DNA from 3 places in the Sinanaerobacter sp. ZZT-01 genome. Region 1 is predicted to be linked to each of the others. Evidence: a T-box and tRNA genes for the amino acid it is inferred to sense, from the RefSeq annotation. Region 1 holds a T-box; the other regions hold tRNA genes.
The links. A T-box is a leader RNA that pairs with one kind of tRNA and senses whether it is charged. The one in region 1 lies ahead of ileS (isoleucine--tRNA ligase), so its partner is inferred to be a tRNA-Ile.
Positions count from the first base shown of each region.

Region 2: it has a tRNA-Ile gene. The T-box ahead of ileS (isoleucine--tRNA ligase) is inferred to sense a tRNA for this amino acid. The anticodon was not compared.
Region 3: it has a tRNA-Ile gene. The T-box ahead of ileS (isoleucine--tRNA ligase) is inferred to sense a tRNA for this amino acid. The anticodon was not compared.

Region 1 covers NZ_CP141728.1:3,294,537-3,301,016, reverse strand. Annotated here, with positions in the region: gene U5921_RS15870 (4Fe-4S dicluster domain-containing protein) at 1-704, shown strand, start outside; gene U5921_RS15865 (4'-phosphopantetheinyl transferase family protein) at 775-1,347, shown strand; gene U5921_RS15860 (regulatory protein RecX) at 1,360-1,833, shown strand; T-box leader at 1,908-2,151, shown strand; gene ileS (isoleucine--tRNA ligase) at 2,251-5,370, shown strand; gene U5921_RS15850 (PhoH family protein) at 5,756-6,480, shown strand, end outside.
Region 2 covers NZ_CP141728.1:2,166,303-2,172,782, reverse strand. Annotated here, with positions in the region: rRNA gene rrf (5S ribosomal RNA) at 348-464, opposite strand; rRNA gene U5921_RS10400 (23S ribosomal RNA) at 613-3,502, opposite strand; tRNA gene U5921_RS10395 (tRNA-Ile) at 3,899-3,975, opposite strand; rRNA gene U5921_RS10390 (16S ribosomal RNA) at 4,151-5,670, opposite strand; gene U5921_RS10385 (hypothetical protein) at 6,141-6,338, opposite strand.
Region 3 covers NZ_CP141728.1:1,860,225-1,866,704, forward strand. Annotated here, with positions in the region: gene U5921_RS08935 (LytR/AlgR family response regulator transcription factor) at 1-347, shown strand, start outside; gene U5921_RS08940 (GNAT family N-acetyltransferase) at 432-1,460, shown strand; gene U5921_RS08945 (lysine exporter LysO family protein) at 1,536-2,513, shown strand; rRNA gene U5921_RS08950 (16S ribosomal RNA) at 3,505-5,024, shown strand; tRNA gene U5921_RS08955 (tRNA-Ile) at 5,200-5,276, shown strand; rRNA gene U5921_RS08960 (23S ribosomal RNA) at 5,673-6,480, shown strand, end outside.

The DNA of each region.
Region 1 (6,480 bases):
TGGCGATTGGAGCGGATTTGGGTGCAGTCGAAGAGGCACATCACTACATCCATAAGGTTGCCAGCGGAGAAGAACCATTTTTGGCAACCTCTTGCTGTCCTGCTTGGTCAGTTATGGCGAAGAGAGATTTTCCGGAAATTGCACCCTATGTTTCTGGATCACTGACTCCTATGGTAGCTACGGCTCGCCTTGTTAAACAAAAAAATCCGAACTCCAAAGTTGTTTTCATTGGACCTTGCGCTGCGAAAAAGCTGGAAGCTTCGAGAAGGTCGGTTCGCAGTGATGTGGATTTTGTCATTACCTTTGAAGAGTTGATGGGTATGTTTGTTGCAAAAGGGATAGAGTTTGGAGATATTGAGACAGATGAAGTTTTTGATGATGCAACTTATGGCGGACGCGGATACAGCGTAGCAGGCGGGGTTGCAGAAGCAATTGCAGATTGTGTCGACAGCTTGTATCCGGATAGTGCCATCAAGCTTGACCGTGCAGAAGGATTAAGGGAATGTGCAAAGATGCTTCGTATTGCAAAAGCTGGGAAAAGAGACGGCTACCTATTGGAAGGGATGGCTTGCCCAGGTGGATGCGTCGGCGGTGCGGGAACAATGATGTCCTTTGCAAAAGCATCGGCCGCAGTGAAAGAATTTCAAAATGCCAGTGAAGAAAAGCTTGCGATAGAAAGTAAGTATGTGAAACAAAAAGAGTAACGAAAAAAACGCAGACAAGTTTTGTCTGCGTCTTTTTTAGAAAAGGATGCGTTTGAAGGAGATGCGAACAGTGTATCTGTATTATAGAGAAAATAAAAATCAAGAGGAAAGCCAAGGCCTGTTAAAAGAGGCATTAAGAAAACACGCCAGAAAAAAAGGGCTGCAGGAGTTTCTTCAATCAGAGATTTGTGTGTCAAAAGGAATACATGGAAAACCTTACATAGAGCAGCCATGCATGGATAACCTTCATTTTTCTATTTCTCATACAGGAATTTATTGGGTTTGCCTGATCGACGGTGGAGAAGTTGGAGTTGATATTGAAAATAAAACTCGGAATCTCTCTGAGGCTCGTATTTTAAACATTGCACGACGCTTCTTTTCTGAGGAAGAATTAAATGCTGTAAAAAAGCAGGGAAAAGAGACCTTTTATCAGATATGGGTAAGAAAGGAAGCTTTTATCAAATGCAAAGGCACTGGACTTTCAGAAAACTTAAAAAGTTTTTCTGCAATAGATGAAGATGGGAATTATAAGAAAACGATTAAAGGGCTTTGGGTTCAATCGCTTCCTTTACCGATACCGGTTTATGGAGCTTACTGTAGCGCTCTGAAAGAAGCGCAGATACAGCATATAGAAAATTTTTAAGAGGAATAGAGCATGCAAAAAGAAAAAACAAGTTTTACAAAGAGTGCAAAAGAAGAAGCTATGAATTATTTAGGATATCGGGATCACAGTGTCTTAGAAGTAAAAAACCGTTTAAAACAAAAAGAATATTGTGAACATGAAATAGAAGAATGTATAAAATTCCTTGAGGAAAGTGGGTTTGTCAATGATCAACGTTATTGCGAAGCATATCTTCGTTATGCACTTGGCAAAGGGAAAGGACCGTTGAGACTGCGTCAGGAGCTTTTAAAAAAAGGTATAAAGGAAGAGACGATTCAAGAGTGCATGAAAGAAAATATCGATGAAGAGCTTCTGTTTTCTAATGCAATGAAGCAGGTGAATAAAATAACAGGAGATGTTGCTATTGATAAAAAAATGCTTTCAAAATTGGGCAGAAGATTGTCTTATTTAGGCTATCCCGCAGAATTGGTTTATCGTATTTTAAATCAGATTCGTGGTAGCGATTGATTAAGGAGACGGAAGAAAAGGATACAAAAGGTTGACAAGTCAATCGCCTTTCGTTACAATAAAAGAGTTATAGGTAAAAAGCGATGACGGAGATAGTACACTGTATGCATAACACCTTACAGAGAGGCATTGATGGTGAGAAAATGCCGGAAAGCAGCAGGCGGAAGATCACTCCACAGCTGATTTTTTGAACCCCTCAAGGGACGTAGCGCACTTGAAGGCAGTAGGAAAGTCCGTCTCTGTGCGTTAAACGGAATAAAGTGGCAGGCATGCGTGCTTTGCTATTAGGGTGGTACCGCGGTTATAATCGTCCCTGAATTTTCATTTTGGAGAATTTAGGGATTTTTTTATAGGTTTAATGTAACGCATCTGTATTTTTACAGAAGTGCTGAAACATTTTTTAGAAAGGGAAAAAGCATGTTTAAAAATTTATCGGAAAAACCCATTGCTGAGTTACAAATGGAGCAGGCGGATCAGTGGGACAAAGAAAAATTATTGGATAAGTGTGTGTCAACAAGAGAAGGAAAGCCAGCTTTTATTTTTTATGAGGGACCTCCGACTGCAAATGGAAGACCGGGCATTCATCATGTCATTGCGAGAACATTAAAGGATTCAGTGTGCCGTCATAAAACGATGCAGGGGTATGCTGTGAATCGAAAAGCCGGATGGGATACACATGGATTGCCAGTCGAAATAGAGGTAGAAAAGCAGCTTCAAATGAACGGAAAGCAAGATATTGAAGAGTATGGGATCAAGGAGTTTAACCAAAAATGTAAAGAATCTGTATTCACTTATGAAAAGCAGTGGAGAGAAATGACAAAGCGTATGGGCTATCTCATTGATATGGATGATCCTTACATTACGCTAGACAATGATTATATTGAATCCGGCTGGTGGATTTTAAAGGAGTTCTTTAAGGCGGGGTTGATTTATGAAGGACATAAAATTCTCCCTTACTGCCCAAGATGTGGAACTGGACTTGCTTCTCACGAGGTTGCACAAGGATATAAAGAGGTAAAGGTAAATACCATCACTGCAAAGTTTAAGAGAAAGGATGCAGAAAATGAATATTTTCTTGCATGGACAACCACACCGTGGACTTTAGCTTCGAATGTAGCCTTAACGGTTGGACCGACAGTGGATTACATCAAAGCAGAGAAGGACGGGGAAATTTATTATGTGGCAAAATCCTTAGCAGATAAGGTTTTAGGAAAAAGCAAGGATGGGGAAGCTGAGTATAAAATTCTTTCAGAAATGAAAGGAAAAGACATGGAGTATATGGAATACGAGCAGCTGATGCCGTTTATAACTCCTGACAAAAAGGCATTTTTTATCACCTGTGCAGATTACGTTACCATTGAAGATGGCACAGGAATCGTGCACACAGCTCCTGCGTTCGGTGAAGATGACTACCAAACGGGAAGAAGATACGATCTGCCGGTTTTGAATCCAGTAGATGAAGAAGGAAAGTATACCGATACGCCTTGGAAGGGTATGTTTGTTATGGAGCCTGAGCTGGAGGTCAAGATCATCAAGTGGCTGGCTGCTGAAAATAAGATTTATACAAAAGAAAAGCTAGAGCACAATTATCCGCATTGCTGGCGTTGTAGCACACCTTTGATTTATTACGCAAAGCCAAGCTGGTACATTGAAATGACGAAGCTGAAAGAGCAGCTTGTTGCAAACAATAATACAGTGAATTGGTTCCCGGAATTTGTCGGTGAAGGACGATTTGGAAACTGGCTTGCAGAAGTCAAGGACTGGGCGATATCTAGAAACCGTTATTGGGGTACGCCGATTAATATCTGGCGTTGCGAATGTGGCCATTTAGAATCAGTAGGTTCAAGAGCAGAGCTTGCGGAACGGGCGATTGAGGACATTGATGACACAATCGAATTGCATCGTCCTTATGTGGATGAGGTTCATATCGAGTGCCCGGAATGCGGAAAGAAAATGAGTCGAATTCCGGAAGTAATGGATTGCTGGTTTGACAGCGGTGCAATGCCGTTTGCACAGAGACACTATCCATTTGAAAATAAAGAGCTGTTCGATGAAAAACTTTTTCCGGCTGATTTTATTTGTGAGGGAATTGACCAGACGAGAGGGTGGTTCTACTCGTTGCTTGCGATTTCTACCTTTATAAAAGGAAAGGCACCTTATAAAAATGTACTTGTAAATGATTTGATTTTAGATAAAACCGGAAAGAAGATGTCTAAGAGCAAGGGTAATACAGTAGACCCGTTCCAATTATTTGATAAATACGGTGCGGATGCAACAAGATGGTATTTGCTTTATGTGTCACCGGCATGGTCTCCGACTAAATTTGATGAAGAGGGATTGATTGAGATTCAGAGTAAATTCTTCGGTACGCTAAAGAATGTATATAATTTCTTTGTATTGTATTCCAACAATGACAAGATTAACGTGACTGATCTATCTGTGGATTATGAGAAACGACCGGAACTTGATCGATGGATTTTATCGAAATATAATAAACTCATAAAAGAAGCCATCTCTGAAATGGATCGCTATGATCATATGAAAGCAGTGCGCAAGATTCAAGAATTTGTGACGGAAGACTTATCGAATTGGTATATCCGAAGAGCACGAAGACGTTTCTATGCAGAGGAATTAAATGATGATAAAAAGTCTGTTTACCTGACAACGTATGAGATATTAACGGGTGTCGTACAGCTGGCTGCGCCATTTGCACCATTTATTACAGATGAGATCTATGGGAATTTAACTGGAGGGGAATCCGTGCACCTTTCTTTCTATCCAAAGGAAAAAGAAGAATTGATTGACGAAACGGTAGAGGAAAGAATGGATTTAGTTCGTGCAATTGTCGCGCTTGGACGAGGAATTAGAGAAAAAGAAAGAATCAAGGTGCGGCAGCCTCTGAAAGAAATTTTAATCGATGGAAAATATGAAGCATTGATTTCTGATATGACAGACTTGATTAAAGAAGAATTAAATGTAAAAAAAGTCGTATTTGAAAGCAAACTGGACGAATTCATTAATTACACGTTGAAGCCGAACTTTAAGGTGGCAGGTCCTGTGCTTGGCGGAAAAATTAAGAGCTTCGCTGGTGTCTTGATGAAACAGAATGCCGCTGAGCTGGTTTCAAATCTTGAACAAAATGAAACGTTTGATTTGGAAATCGATGGGGAAGTCTTTGCGATAACCAAGGAATATATCGATGTTAAGATTTCTGCAAAAGAAGGATTCACAGCTGCGATGGAAAATAATGTGTTTGTCATTTTAGAAACGACTATCACAGAGGAACTGATGTATGAAGGATTGGCAAGAGAATTGATTTCTAAAGTACAGCAGATGCGTAAGCAGAATGGCTTTGAGATGATGGATCATATCCATATCTTCTATCATGCGAATGAAGAAGTATCCAAAGCAATTGTAAAATTTGAAGATTATATTAAAAAGGAGACTCTGGCGGAAAAAATGATTTCTGCAGATCAAGCTTTGACCGAGTATGATCTGAATGGTCATAAAACCGGGATTGATGTAGAGCGGATTTAAGAAGCTTTATTACCGTAACAAAATATAGACTCTGTTTAATGAAAATGCATCTTGTTTAAGAGGTGCATTTTTATCTTTTTTGAATTTTTGTGATTCGCTGTTGAGAGTTAAAAATAGATAAAAAATCTCTATGAAATTTTACATAAGCTTTACTTCCTCTTAAACAAGTTGTGACAGAAGAGTATTTATACTTAAGGCAGAATAGAAAGAGGAAGTCTTAGGAATGAAAAAAGGCCGTTGCTCAATGCTTTTTTAGTTTCGTAGCTGTCTAGAAGGTTCAGTGTCTTAAGTAGCTCTTCGATGGAAGCTGTCATATTATAATATAGCTTCAAGTGTAATCGTTTTTTCTGATGCAACTTTAATGGTAAAATAAGGAGGAATTCCCTTGATTAAAAATTATATTCTGGATACCAATGTCCTAATCCATTTTCCAGGCTGTATTTATACTTTTGAGGACAATAATATCATTATCCCCATTATATGCTTAGAAGAATTGGATAGCTTAAAGAAAAAAGAAGGCATATTGGGGTATCAGGCAAGAGAAGCAATTCGAGAGATTAATAATATAAGGCAGTACGGTGATGTAAATGGAGGTATCAGATTGCCGAATGGAGGCACAGTACGAGTTGAATTAAATCATATGAATGCGGTTGCTATTCCTGATGGGATGGATTTAAGTAAAAACGATAATAAGATTTTAACGATTGCCATAAATATAAAAAATGAATCAGAAGATATGGAGACGATTTTAGTAACAAAAGATATCTGTGTTGCAATCAAGGCAGAGGCCATGGGTTTGGCAGTTCAAGATTATCAAGGTGATAAAATCGATGTAGAGCATATTTTCCGTGGTTATAAAGAGGTATCTTTATCTTCCACCCAAATCGATAAAATTTATCAAGGGGGACTAAAGCTAAATAAAAAGACAGGAGAAGCCTATCCAAATGAATTTTTTTGTATTAAAAGCAATGACCGAAGTTCACATGAAACACTTGCGAAATATGATGGGAATAAGATCGTGCCTTTAAAATATGCAAATGATAAAGCATGGGGACTGACTCCCAGAAATCGAGAACAGAGAATGGCTTTTGAATTACTCATGGATGATAC
Region 2 (6,480 bases), 1.1 Mb from region 1:
GGCAACGTTCCGTGCTTTTCACGTCTCTCCGACTCGAAGCTTCCGCTTCTCCCTGCTGTCCTGTTTTACTTTAAATCCGTATAAAAAAGCGAACTTAGTTTTTCCAAGTTCGCTTTTTGTAAAACTGGCGACGTCCTACTCTCCCAGGCAACGTTCGCCTCCGGCTCTCTCCTACGCTCATTTCATTCGCTTCGCTGTCCCATTTTCCATTGCAGCTAAAGCTTGCGCAAAATGGGCACCTTCCCACCTATTAGAATTAGGTAGGTACTTGGCTGTTACCCTTTCAGTAAAAAATAGATTCCTGACATAAAAAAAAGAAGCTATCAAAAGATAACTTCTTTTTGTAAAACTGGCGACGTCCTACTCTCCCAGGCAGCTGCCCGCCAAGTACCATCAGCGCAAAGGAGCTTAACTACTGTGTTCGATATGGGAACAGGTGTGACCTCCTTGCTATAGTCACCAGATATGAAGGTTAGGCAATAAAATTCTAACAAACAAGTTTGTTGAATTTCTTGCACAAGTCTGTCATCCATTTAATTCTTAAATGGCACAGGCTCATGTACCCTCAAAACTAAACAATGTAATCTTTTCTTCGTTACTTTCTTGAAACCATTGGTCAAGCGTTCGACCTATTAGTATCGGTCAGCTGAATATGTTACCATACTTACACCTCCGACCTATCAACGTGATAGTCTCTCACGGGTCTTATCAGTAAACTGAAGGAAATCTATTCTTGTGGGGGGCTTCGCACTTAGATGCTTTCAGCGCTTATCCCTTCCATACTTAGCTACCCAGCCGTGCCCTTGGCAGAACAACTGGTACACCAGAGGTATGTCCATCCCGGTCCTCTCGTACTAAGGACAGCTCCACTCAAATTTCCGACGCCCACAGCGGATAGGGACCGAACTGTCTCACGACGTTCTGAACCCAGCTCGCGTACCTCTTTAATGGGCGAACAGCCCAACCCTTGGGACCTACTTCAGCCCCAGGATGAGACGAGCCGACATCGAGGTGCCAAACACCCCCGTCGATGTGGACTCTTGGGGGGTATAAGCCTGTTATCCCCGGGGTAGCTTTTATCCGTTGAGCGATGGCCCTTCCACTCGGTACCACCGGATCACTAAGCCCGACTTTCGTCCCTGCTCGACTTGTTGGTCTCGCAGTCAAGCTCCCTTTTGCCTTTACACTCTTCGCGCGATTTCCGACCGCGCTGAGGGAACCTTTGGGCGCCTCCGTTACTCTTTAGGAGGCGACCGCCCCAGTCAAACTGCCCGCCTGACACTGTCCCAGTACTGGTTCACAGCACGTGGTTAGAACTTCAATGTTACAAGGGTGGTATCCCAAAGGTGGCTCCTCTAATACTGGCGTACTAGATTCTTAGCCTCCCACCTATTCTGTACATGCAACACCGAAATCCAATATCAAGCTGCAGTAAAGCTCCACGGGGTCTTTCCGTCCTGCTGCGGGTAACCGGCATCTTTACCGGTACTACAATTTCACCGAGTCTATTGTTGAGACAGTGCCCAGATCGTTACGCCTTTCGTGCGGGTCGGAACTTACCCGACAAGGAATTTCGCTACCTTAGGACCGTTATAGTTACGGCCGCCGTTTACTGGGGCTTAAGTTCTGTGCTTCGATTGCTCTGACACTTCCCCTTAACCTTCCAGCACCGGGCAGGCGTCAGCCCCTATACTTCAGCTTTCGCTTTAGCAGAGACCTGTGTTTTTGGTAAACAGTCGCCTGGGCCTTTTCACTGCGACCACATTTCTGTGGTTCCCCTTCTCCCGAAGTTACGGGGTTATTTTGCCGAGTTCCTTAACAATAGTTCTCTCGCTCGCCTTAGGATTCTCTCCTCATCTACCTGTGTCGGTTTGCGGTACGGGCACCTACGATCTCGCTAGCGGCTTTTCTTGACAGTGTGAAATCAGTTGCTTCGGTACTTTATTTCCCTCCCCATCACGCCTCAGAATTGTTACGGCGGATTTGCCTACCATAACTCCCTTGACGCTTAGACACGCTCTACCAACGGCGTGCTCAACTTATCCTTCTGTGTCCCCACTTCGCTCAAACGATTTTCGGTGGTACAGGAATCTCAACCTGTTGTCCATCGCCTACAGCGTTCGCTCTCGGCTTAGGCCCCGACTAACCCTGAGTGGACGAACCTTCCTCAGGAAACCTTAGATTTTCGGCGGGTAGGATTCTCACCTACCTCTCGCTACTCATGCCAACATTCTCTCTTGTATACAGTCCAGCTCGCCTTACAGCTCACCTTCTGCCCGTATACAATGCTCCTCTACCAATTGCCTAAGCAATTCCAAAGCTTCGGTAGTAAGTTTTAGCCCCGTTTATCTTCGGCGCAGAGCCACTCGACTAGTGAGCTATTACGCACTCTTTAAATGAGTGGCTGCTTCTAAGCCAACATCCTAGTTGTCTATGCAGCTCCACATCCTTTTCCACTTAACTTACATTTTGGGACCTTAGCTGTTGGTCTGGGCTGTTTCCCTTTCGACTATGAAACTTATCTCACATAGTCTGACTCCCAAGTATAATACTGCGGCATTCGGAGTTTGATAGTCTTCGGTAACCGGTGAAGGCCCCTAGGACATTCAGTGCTCTACCTCCGCGTATCTTTCCTTGAGGCTAGCCCTAAAGCTATTTCGAGGAGAACCAGCTATCTCCGGGTTCGATTGGAATTTCACCGCTATCCACACGTCATCCCAGCCTTTTTCAACAGACATGGGTTCGGTCCTCCATATCCTTTTACGGATACTTCAACCTGCACATGGATAGGTCACCCGGTTTCGGGTCTACAGCATACAACTCATCGCCCTATTCAGACTCGCTTTCGCTTCGGCTCCGGTGCTGAACACCTTAACCTCGCTGCATACCATAACTCGTTGGCCCGTTCTACAAAAAGTACATGGTCACTTGCGCTCCCATTGCTTGTAAGCATAAGGTTTCAGGTTCTTTTTCACTCCCCTTCCGGGGTTCTTTTCACCTTTCCCTCACGGTACTATTCTCTATCGGTCACTAGGTAGTATTTAGCCTTGGGGGGTGGGCCCCCCTGCTTCCCACCAGGTTTCACGTGCCTGGTGGTACTCTGGTGCCACTCTTTACTCGATTCATTTCGTCTACAGGACTCTTACCTTCTACGGTCGGCCTTTCCATGCCGCTTCGACTATCAATCTTGTAAGTGATGAGTGGTCCACAACCCCGGATAAATCCGGTTTGGGCTCTTCCCCGTTCGCTCGCCGCTACTGAGGGAATCGATGTTTCTTTCTCTTCCTCCGGGTACTTAGATGTTTCAGTTCCCCGGGTTACCTTCTCTATACCTATTTGATTCAGTATAGGATACTTGCGCATTACCACAAGTGGGTTGCCCCATTCGGAAATCTACGGATTAACGGTTATTTGCACCTGCCCGTAGCTTATCGCAGCTTGTCACGTCCTTCTTCGGCTCCTAGTGCCAAGGCATCCGCCTTATGCTCTTATTCACTTGACCTAAGTGAATCGTCCACTGAGTAATGTGGACTTATTTTTTACTATGTTAAAAAACTTAGTAATTCTGGTTTCTCGGTTCAATTAATTTGAAATTGTAGTAAATACCCAGTCAGCTTCTCTTTCACTTCCTCTTTCGATTCCATGCTCGAAAAGACTGTCTTAGTTTTTACTTTATTTTTTTGCCTTTGTCTTACTTGCTTGACTATGTTCCGCCGTAGAATTCTACAAACTAAAGTTTGTGAATTCCTGACGAAGCACGTTCTAACATTTCCTACGGAAACGTAAGACAAGTGCACTTCGATTTCGTCTTAATTTGAATTTTAAGATTTACATTGTTCAGTTTTCAAGGTACGTTCGGTTACTTGCGCAACCTATTTCTCTGTATAACAATACAAAGTGGTGGGCTTGGGAGGACTCGAACCTCCGACCTCACGCTTATCAGGCGTGCGCTCTAACCACCTGAGCTACAAGCCCCTGCTAGTTTTATTGTAACCTAGCTATGACATCGTCGCTCCTGCTCGCTTACATACAATTGTATGCGCACTCCGCTTTCGCTTTCTCAGTCTACGCCATCTTACAATATTCCTGCGCAGCCTATTGCCCGCTAGTTTTATATAAACTCATAGTGTAGAAATTGTAGTCTCCTTAGAAAGGAGGTGATCCAGCCGCACCTTCCGATACGGCTACCTTGTTACGACTTCACCCCAGTCATTGATTTCGCCTTAGGTAATCTATTTCTCGACCAACTTCGGGCGCCCCCAACTTCCATGGTGTGACGGGCGGTGTGTACAAGACCCGGGAACGCATTCACCGCGGCATTCTGATCCGCGATTACTAGCAACTCCAACTTCATGTAGGCGAGTTTCAGCCTACAATCCGAACTGGGACCGGTTTTAGAGTTTTGCTCTTCCTCACGAATTTGCTTCTCTCTGTACCGGCCATTGTAGCACGTGTGTAGCCCAGAACATAAGGGGCATGATGATTTGACGTCATCCCCACCTTCCTCCGAGTTATCCCCGGCAGTCTCACTAGAGTGCCCAGCCGAACTGCTGGCAACTAATGACAAGGGTTGCGCTCGTTGCGGGACTTAACCCAACATCTCACGACACGAGCTGACGACAACCATGCACCACCTGTCTCCTCTGCCCCGAAGGGAAGCCTCGATTAAGAGACGGTCAGAGGGATGTCAAGTCCTGGTAAGGTTCTTCGCGTTGCTTCGAATTAAACCACATGCTCCGCTGCTTGTGCGGGTCCCCGTCAATTCCTTTGAGTTTCACACTTGCGTGCGTACTCCCCAGGCGGAGCACTTAATGCGTTAACTACGGCACCGAAGGATCGCTCCCCCGACACCTAGTGCTCATCGTTTACGGCGTGGACTACCAGGGTATCTAATCCTGTTTGCTCCCCACGCTTTCGTACCTCAGTGTCAGTTACAGTCCAGAAAGCCGCCTTCGCCACTGGTGTTCCTCCTAATATCTACGCATTTCACCGCTACACTAGGAATTCCGCTTTCCTCTCCTGCACTCAAGCCATGCAGTTCGTAAGGCTAACAATGGTTGAGCCATTGCCTTTCACCCCACGCTTACATAACCACCTACGTACTCTTTACGCCCAATAATTCCGGATAACGCTCGCCCCCTACGTATTACCGCGGCTGCTGGCACGTAGTTAGCCGGGGCTTCCTCCAAGGGTACCGTCATTTTTTTCTTCCCCTTGGACAGAGCTTTACGACCCGAAGGCCTTCCTCGCTCACGCGGCGTTGCTGCATCAGGCTTGCGCCCATTGTGCAATATTCCCCACTGCTGCCTCCCGTAGGAGTTTGGACCGTGTCTCAGTTCCAATGTGGCCGATTACCCTCTCAGGTCGGCTACTGATCGCTGCCTTGGTGAGCCGTTACCTCACCAACTAACTAATCAGACGCAGGCCCATCTCATACCGATAAATCTTTGACGAAAGTGTCATGTGACACTCACATGTTATGAGGTATTAATCCCGGTTTCCCGAGGCTATCCCTCTGTATGAGGCAGGTTGCCTACGCGTTACTCACCCGTCCGCCGCTTTCCTCTCACTCATTCGACCGAAGTTTCATTCGTGAGCTTCTCGCTCGACTTGCATGTGTTAGGCACGCCGCCAGCGTTCATCCTGAGCCAGGATCAAACTCTTAATCAATTTGGTATCTAAACGTTCCTTTCGGAACCTTCAAATCTAGCTCAGCTAAACGCATTGCGTTTTGCTTGGTTTCATTTTCATAATTGCTCGAACCCCTAACAAAATTCGTTTCACAAATTTTAGTAGGTGTCGTACAGAAATCTCATCAACTTTAGTTGATAGAGATTTTTCAGTTACGAATCTGAAATTATTGTTTTTAAGAAATTGTACGAAGATCCATTCAATTCATTGAATGTTTCTTACCAATCTTTTGCAGATTGTTTTTGTACTTAAGTCTTTTTCGTCTCTGTCAGTTTGCACTGTTTCGACGTTTGAGATTTATTTAAAAATCTCTTGACTCAATTTCTACACTATGGAGTTTTCAAGGTTCATCCCTTTCTTCTTTTATGCCGAGCATACTTTCCGAAAGGTCTCAGACTGAAAAATGTTTCAAATTCTTTTGTCCATCTTCTTCGTCCGATGCACTATTTTCAAGTGCTGCTCCGTATTGACGAAGCTTTTTTATTATAGCTTGCTGTGCTCATTTTGTCAACTGCTTTTTTCTGTTTTTCAACTTTTTTCGCAATTGCTTGATGTGCTTCGAATGTGATGTTTTCACATTTCATACAAGCTGTTTGTGTTATCTCATGTTCACGAGACAACTCATTCATAATACCAAGTTTTGGCATTACTGTCAACTACTTTTTTCGATTTTATTCGACTTTTTTTCGTTTGCACATCTGTTTATAAAAGAACCAGTCAAGGACTTCAAATATTCATCTGTGCGAGACAGCTTTAATAGAATAGCAAAGTATGCCTTCTCTGTCAACT
Region 3 (6,480 bases), 1.4 Mb from region 1:
TGCACGAATCAAGACTAATTTACATAAAGCATTTTGAGGGAGAAACGTTTTTAAATACCGATTCCATTTTATTTTTAGAGGCTAGAAGTAAAAGTTGCATTGTATATACGGTGGAGGGAATTATGCAATGCAAAAGAGAAGGTCTTACTAAGTTGTTAGAACGGCTGAATGTGCCTTATATAATGAAGTGTCATCGCTGCTTTGCAGTGAACGTGAAAAAAGTAAAAGACTGCAAAAAATTAAACCGCAGGCTTTGGGCATTTTATTTTAATGAAAGAGAGGAGGTCTGCTATGTAAGCGAAACGTTTTATAAGGTAATAAAAAGGAAGTGTCATTTCGTTCCATAGAGTGCCCTTTCGGGTGTGACTGCTTGTTTTTTCAAATCCAAACCGTATAATAAGATTTAGATCATGGTAAAGGAGGAGAAGCGTATGCATACAAATAAGATAAACATTCGGATGGCTCAGAAAGAGGATGCAGATTTAATCGTTAAATACATAAAAGATCTTGCAGCGTATGAACGTGAGCTGGATCAGGTATCTGTAACGGTACAAGCAATTGAACAGGAGATGTTTGAAAAGCAGGGTGCAGAGGCTTTGCTTGCAGAAATAGACGGCAAACCGGCAGGCTTTGCTTTATTTCATCGAAGCTTCTCTACTTTTCTAGGTAAATCGGGGATTACATTGGTTGATCTTTATGTAGAGCCGCATATGAGAGGAAAAGGGTGCGGAAAACAAATGGTGGCTCATCTGGCCTATTTGGCTGAGAGTAATAAAATGAAGCGCTTGGAATGGTGGGTTCATGATTGGAATCGGGATGCGATGAAGCATTACCAAAATTGGGGTGCATTTCAAGTTCCGTATATTCGAGTTTGTCGACTTTGTGATGATGCATTAAGATCTTTAGCAAGTCAATCATTTTGTGAAGCAGCAGAGAAAAGAGAGCGCTTGCTTGAAACGGATCGTCTTTGGGTTACAAAAGCAAGAGAAGTAGATATTGAAAGCATCATAGCTTTGGAAAGTCACAGTGAAAATAGAGATTATCTTTGGATTGGTACGCCGGAGGAACATAGAAAAGAAATTTATGATCCAAACCATGAGTTGCTGGTTTTTGAAGAAAAAGTAAGCAAAAAAATGGTAGGATATGCTTTAAATCGTTTGGACTATATTTCAAACAAGTGGGAATTAAGGCGTATTGCCATTTCAGAAAAAAGACGAGGCTATGGAAAAGAGGTTATAAAAGGGCTTTTGGAATATGCCTTTCATGAATTAAATATGAATCGTTTTTGGTTGGATGTATATCCGGATAATGTGGGTGGAATAAAGCTGTATGAAGGTCTTGGTATGCATTGTGACGGCGTGTTACGCCAAAATTATAAAAGTCAAAGAGGGTATATAGACCAAATTATTTACTCTATATTGCGGGAAGAGTATAATGGAGAAAATCAGTTATTAGATTAGAACGACTGATAGATATTTTGAACTTTAAATAATTTAATGGATTGTATTTTTAAGATAATAAGTAGAGGTCATGGTATGGCATTATTACCTTTTGCCTGTTTAGGCATTGGCATCTTGGTAGGAGTATTTAATAGAAGCAAAAGGTTTTTGGGGGTTTCTGATCGAGTCGCAACCGTCTCTCTTATTTTGCTTATGGCAACAATAGGAACAAACATAGGAATGAATGAGTCGATAATGAGTCGTTTTTCAAACATTGGATTTAATTGTATTGTAATTTCTATTTCTACAATCTTATTTAGTGTAATGATTACTTATTGTTTTGAAAGAACTCTCTTGCCGCTCGAAGAAATTGACAAGGATTTAAAACTTAGAAAACTTAGTTTAGAGAATCATTTATTAGATGAGTTGCAAGAAATTGATTCGCAGGCGAGCAATGAAAAGAAGATTACCGGATTGGTTTGGATTATGCCAAGCAGCATTTTATTCGGATTACTATTTGGGTTTTTGCTAAGAAAAAAGCTAGAAGGGTTTGATGTAAACTTTATTTTTACGATTTTTCTAATTATTCTTTATATTTGTGTAGGAATTAATCAGGGTTCAAACAGGGAGGTTTTTCTCTTTATTAAAGAGTTGGGCTTTAAGGTGATTTGGTTACCAGTCGCTATTTTAGCAGGCAGCTTAATTGGCGGAATTGTCTCTGGAATCCTGCTTCATATACCCTTTAACGTTTCTGTAATGTCGGCGGCAGGGATGAGTTTTTATAGTATTACCGGTGCTTATATGACACAAGCTTATGGTGTTGAGATTGGAACCTATGGGTTCTTGGTAAATGTATTACGTGAGTTTTTTACGATATTATTCATGCCTATTTTAATTAAGATAAGCAAAGGAAGCCCCATTGCCGGAGGGGCATCTGGGAATATGGATACGATGCTTGCTCCAGTAACAAAGTTCGTGGGTGCAGAGCTTGGACTTGTCACTTTAATAACTGGAACAATATTGACCTTCTTAGTACCACTTTTACTTCCTGCATTATATGCAATACAGCAATGAGAATGTTGCGTTGTTCTGAGAATGCATTTTAATAGTCTCTTTTTAATAAAAATATGTATATAGTTTTATATTTTGGAAAAGATATACTGGGAACGGGATAATGAATGTAGGATTTATCGCAATATAAGGGAAAGAAAAGCATCTTAAAGCATCTTTTAATTAAATTATAAAAAAATGGAAAAAAGATAAGAAAAGTAGTTGACAGAGAAGGCATACTTTGCTATTCTATTAAAGCTGTCTCGCACAGATGAATATCTAAAGTCCTTGACTGGTTCTTTTATAAACAGATGTGCAAACGAAAAAAGTCGAATAAAATCGAAAAAGTAGTTGACAGATAGGAAGAAAATTGATATTATGGATAAGCTGTCTTGTGAAAGAGTGTGAGTTTGAAAGTGCGAAAGTGGTTTTACAACATACACAAAGCAATTGCGAAAAAAGTTGAAAAACAGAAAAAAGCAGTTGACAAAATGAGCACAGCAAGCTATAATAAAAAAGCTTCGTCAATACGGAGCAGCACTTGAAAATAGTGCATCGGACGAAGAAGATGGACAAAAGAATTTGAAACATTTTTCAGTCTGAGACCTTTCGGAAAGTATGCTCGGCATAAAAGAAGAAAGGGATGAACCTTGAAAACTCCATAGTGTAGAAATTGAGTCAAGAGATTTTTAAATAAATCTCAAACGTCGAAACAGTGCAAACTGACAGAGACGAAAAAGACTTAAGTACAAAAACAATCTGCAAAAGATTGGTAAGAAACATTCAATGAATTGAATGGATCTTCGTACAATTTCTTAAAAACAATAATTTCAGATTCGTAACTGAAAAATCTCTATCAACTAAAGTTGATGAGATTTCTGTACGACACCTACTAAAATTTGTGAAACGAATTTTGTTAGGGGTTCGAGCAATTATGAAAATGAAACCAAGCAAAACGCAATGCGTTTAGCTGAGCTAGATTTGAAGGTTCCGAAAGGAACGTTTAGATACCAAATTGATTAAGAGTTTGATCCTGGCTCAGGATGAACGCTGGCGGCGTGCCTAACACATGCAAGTCGAGCGAGAAGCTCACGAATGAAACTTCGGTCGAATGAGTGAGAGGAAAGCGGCGGACGGGTGAGTAACGCGTAGGCAACCTGCCTCATACAGAGGGATAGCCTCGGGAAACCGGGATTAATACCTCATAACATGTGAGTGTCACATGACACTTTCGTCAAAGATTTATCGGTATGAGATGGGCCTGCGTCTGATTAGTTAGTTGGTGAGGTAACGGCTCACCAAGGCAGCGATCAGTAGCCGACCTGAGAGGGTAATCGGCCACATTGGAACTGAGACACGGTCCAAACTCCTACGGGAGGCAGCAGTGGGGAATATTGCACAATGGGCGCAAGCCTGATGCAGCAACGCCGCGTGAGCGAGGAAGGCCTTCGGGTCGTAAAGCTCTGTCCAAGGGGAAGAAAAAAATGACGGTACCCTTGGAGGAAGCCCCGGCTAACTACGTGCCAGCAGCCGCGGTAATACGTAGGGGGCGAGCGTTATCCGGAATTATTGGGCGTAAAGAGTACGTAGGTGGTTATGTAAGCGTGGGGTGAAAGGCAATGGCTCAACCATTGTTAGCCTTACGAACTGCATGGCTTGAGTGCAGGAGAGGAAAGCGGAATTCCTAGTGTAGCGGTGAAATGCGTAGATATTAGGAGGAACACCAGTGGCGAAGGCGGCTTTCTGGACTGTAACTGACACTGAGGTACGAAAGCGTGGGGAGCAAACAGGATTAGATACCCTGGTAGTCCACGCCGTAAACGATGAGCACTAGGTGTCGGGGGAGCGATCCTTCGGTGCCGTAGTTAACGCATTAAGTGCTCCGCCTGGGGAGTACGCACGCAAGTGTGAAACTCAAAGGAATTGACGGGGACCCGCACAAGCAGCGGAGCATGTGGTTTAATTCGAAGCAACGCGAAGAACCTTACCAGGACTTGACATCCCTCTGACCGTCTCTTAATCGAGGCTTCCCTTCGGGGCAGAGGAGACAGGTGGTGCATGGTTGTCGTCAGCTCGTGTCGTGAGATGTTGGGTTAAGTCCCGCAACGAGCGCAACCCTTGTCATTAGTTGCCAGCAGTTCGGCTGGGCACTCTAGTGAGACTGCCGGGGATAACTCGGAGGAAGGTGGGGATGACGTCAAATCATCATGCCCCTTATGTTCTGGGCTACACACGTGCTACAATGGCCGGTACAGAGAGAAGCAAATTCGTGAGGAAGAGCAAAACTCTAAAACCGGTCCCAGTTCGGATTGTAGGCTGAAACTCGCCTACATGAAGTTGGAGTTGCTAGTAATCGCGGATCAGAATGCCGCGGTGAATGCGTTCCCGGGTCTTGTACACACCGCCCGTCACACCATGGAAGTTGGGGGCGCCCGAAGTTGGTCGAGAAATAGATTACCTAAGGCGAAATCAATGACTGGGGTGAAGTCGTAACAAGGTAGCCGTATCGGAAGGTGCGGCTGGATCACCTCCTTTCTAAGGAGACTACAATTTCTACACTATGAGTTTATATAAAACTAGCGGGCAATAGGCTGCGCAGGAATATTGTAAGATGGCGTAGACTGAGAAAGCGAAAGCGGAGTGCGCATACAATTGTATGTAAGCGAGCAGGAGCGACGATGTCATAGCTAGGTTACAATAAAACTAGCAGGGGCTTGTAGCTCAGGTGGTTAGAGCGCACGCCTGATAAGCGTGAGGTCGGAGGTTCGAGTCCTCCCAAGCCCACCACTTTGTATTGTTATACAGAGAAATAGGTTGCGCAAGTAACCGAACGTACCTTGAAAACTGAACAATGTAAATCTTAAAATTCAAATTAAGACGAAATCGAAGTGCACTTGTCTTACGTTTCCGTAGGAAATGTTAGAACGTGCTTCGTCAGGAATTCACAAACTTTAGTTTGTAGAATTCTACGGCGGAACATAGTCAAGCAAGTAAGACAAAGGCAAAAAAATAAAGTAAAAACTAAGACAGTCTTTTCGAGCATGGAATCGAAAGAGGAAGTGAAAGAGAAGCTGACTGGGTATTTACTACAATTTCAAATTAATTGAACCGAGAAACCAGAATTACTAAGTTTTTTAACATAGTAAAAAATAAGTCCACATTACTCAGTGGACGATTCACTTAGGTCAAGTGAATAAGAGCATAAGGCGGATGCCTTGGCACTAGGAGCCGAAGAAGGACGTGACAAGCTGCGATAAGCTACGGGCAGGTGCAAATAACCGTTAATCCGTAGATTTCCGAATGGGGCAACCCACTTGTGGTAATGCGCAAGTATCCTATACTGAATCAAATAGGTATAGAGAAGGTAACCCGGGGAACTGAAACATCTAAGTACCCGGAGGAAGAGAAAGAAACATCGATTCCCTCAGTAGCGGCGAGCGAACGGGGAAGAGCCCAAACCGGATTTATCCGGGGTTGTGGACCACTCATCACTTACAAGATTGATAGTCGAAGCGGCATGGAAAGGCCGACCGTAGAAGGTAAGAGTCCTGTAGACGAAATGAATCGAGTAAAGAGTGGCACCAGAGTACCACCAGGCACGTGAAACCTGGTGGGAAGCAGGGGGGCCCACCCCCCAAGGCTAAATACTACCTAGTGACCGATAGAGAATAGTACCGTGAGGGAAAGGTGAAAAGAACCCCGGAAGGGGAGTGAAAAAGAACCTGAAACCTTATGCTTACAAGCAATGGGAGCGCAAGTGACCATGTACTTTTTGTAGAACGGGCCAACGAGTTATGGTATGCAGCGAGGTTAAGGTGTTCAGCACCGGAGCCGAAGCGAAAGCGAGTCTGAATAGGGCGATGAGTTGTATGCTGTAGACCCGAAACCGGGTGACCTATCCATGTGCAGGTTGAAGTATCCGTAAAAGGATATGGAGGACCGAACCCATGTCTGTTGAAAAAGGCTGGGATGACGTGTGGATAGCGGTGAA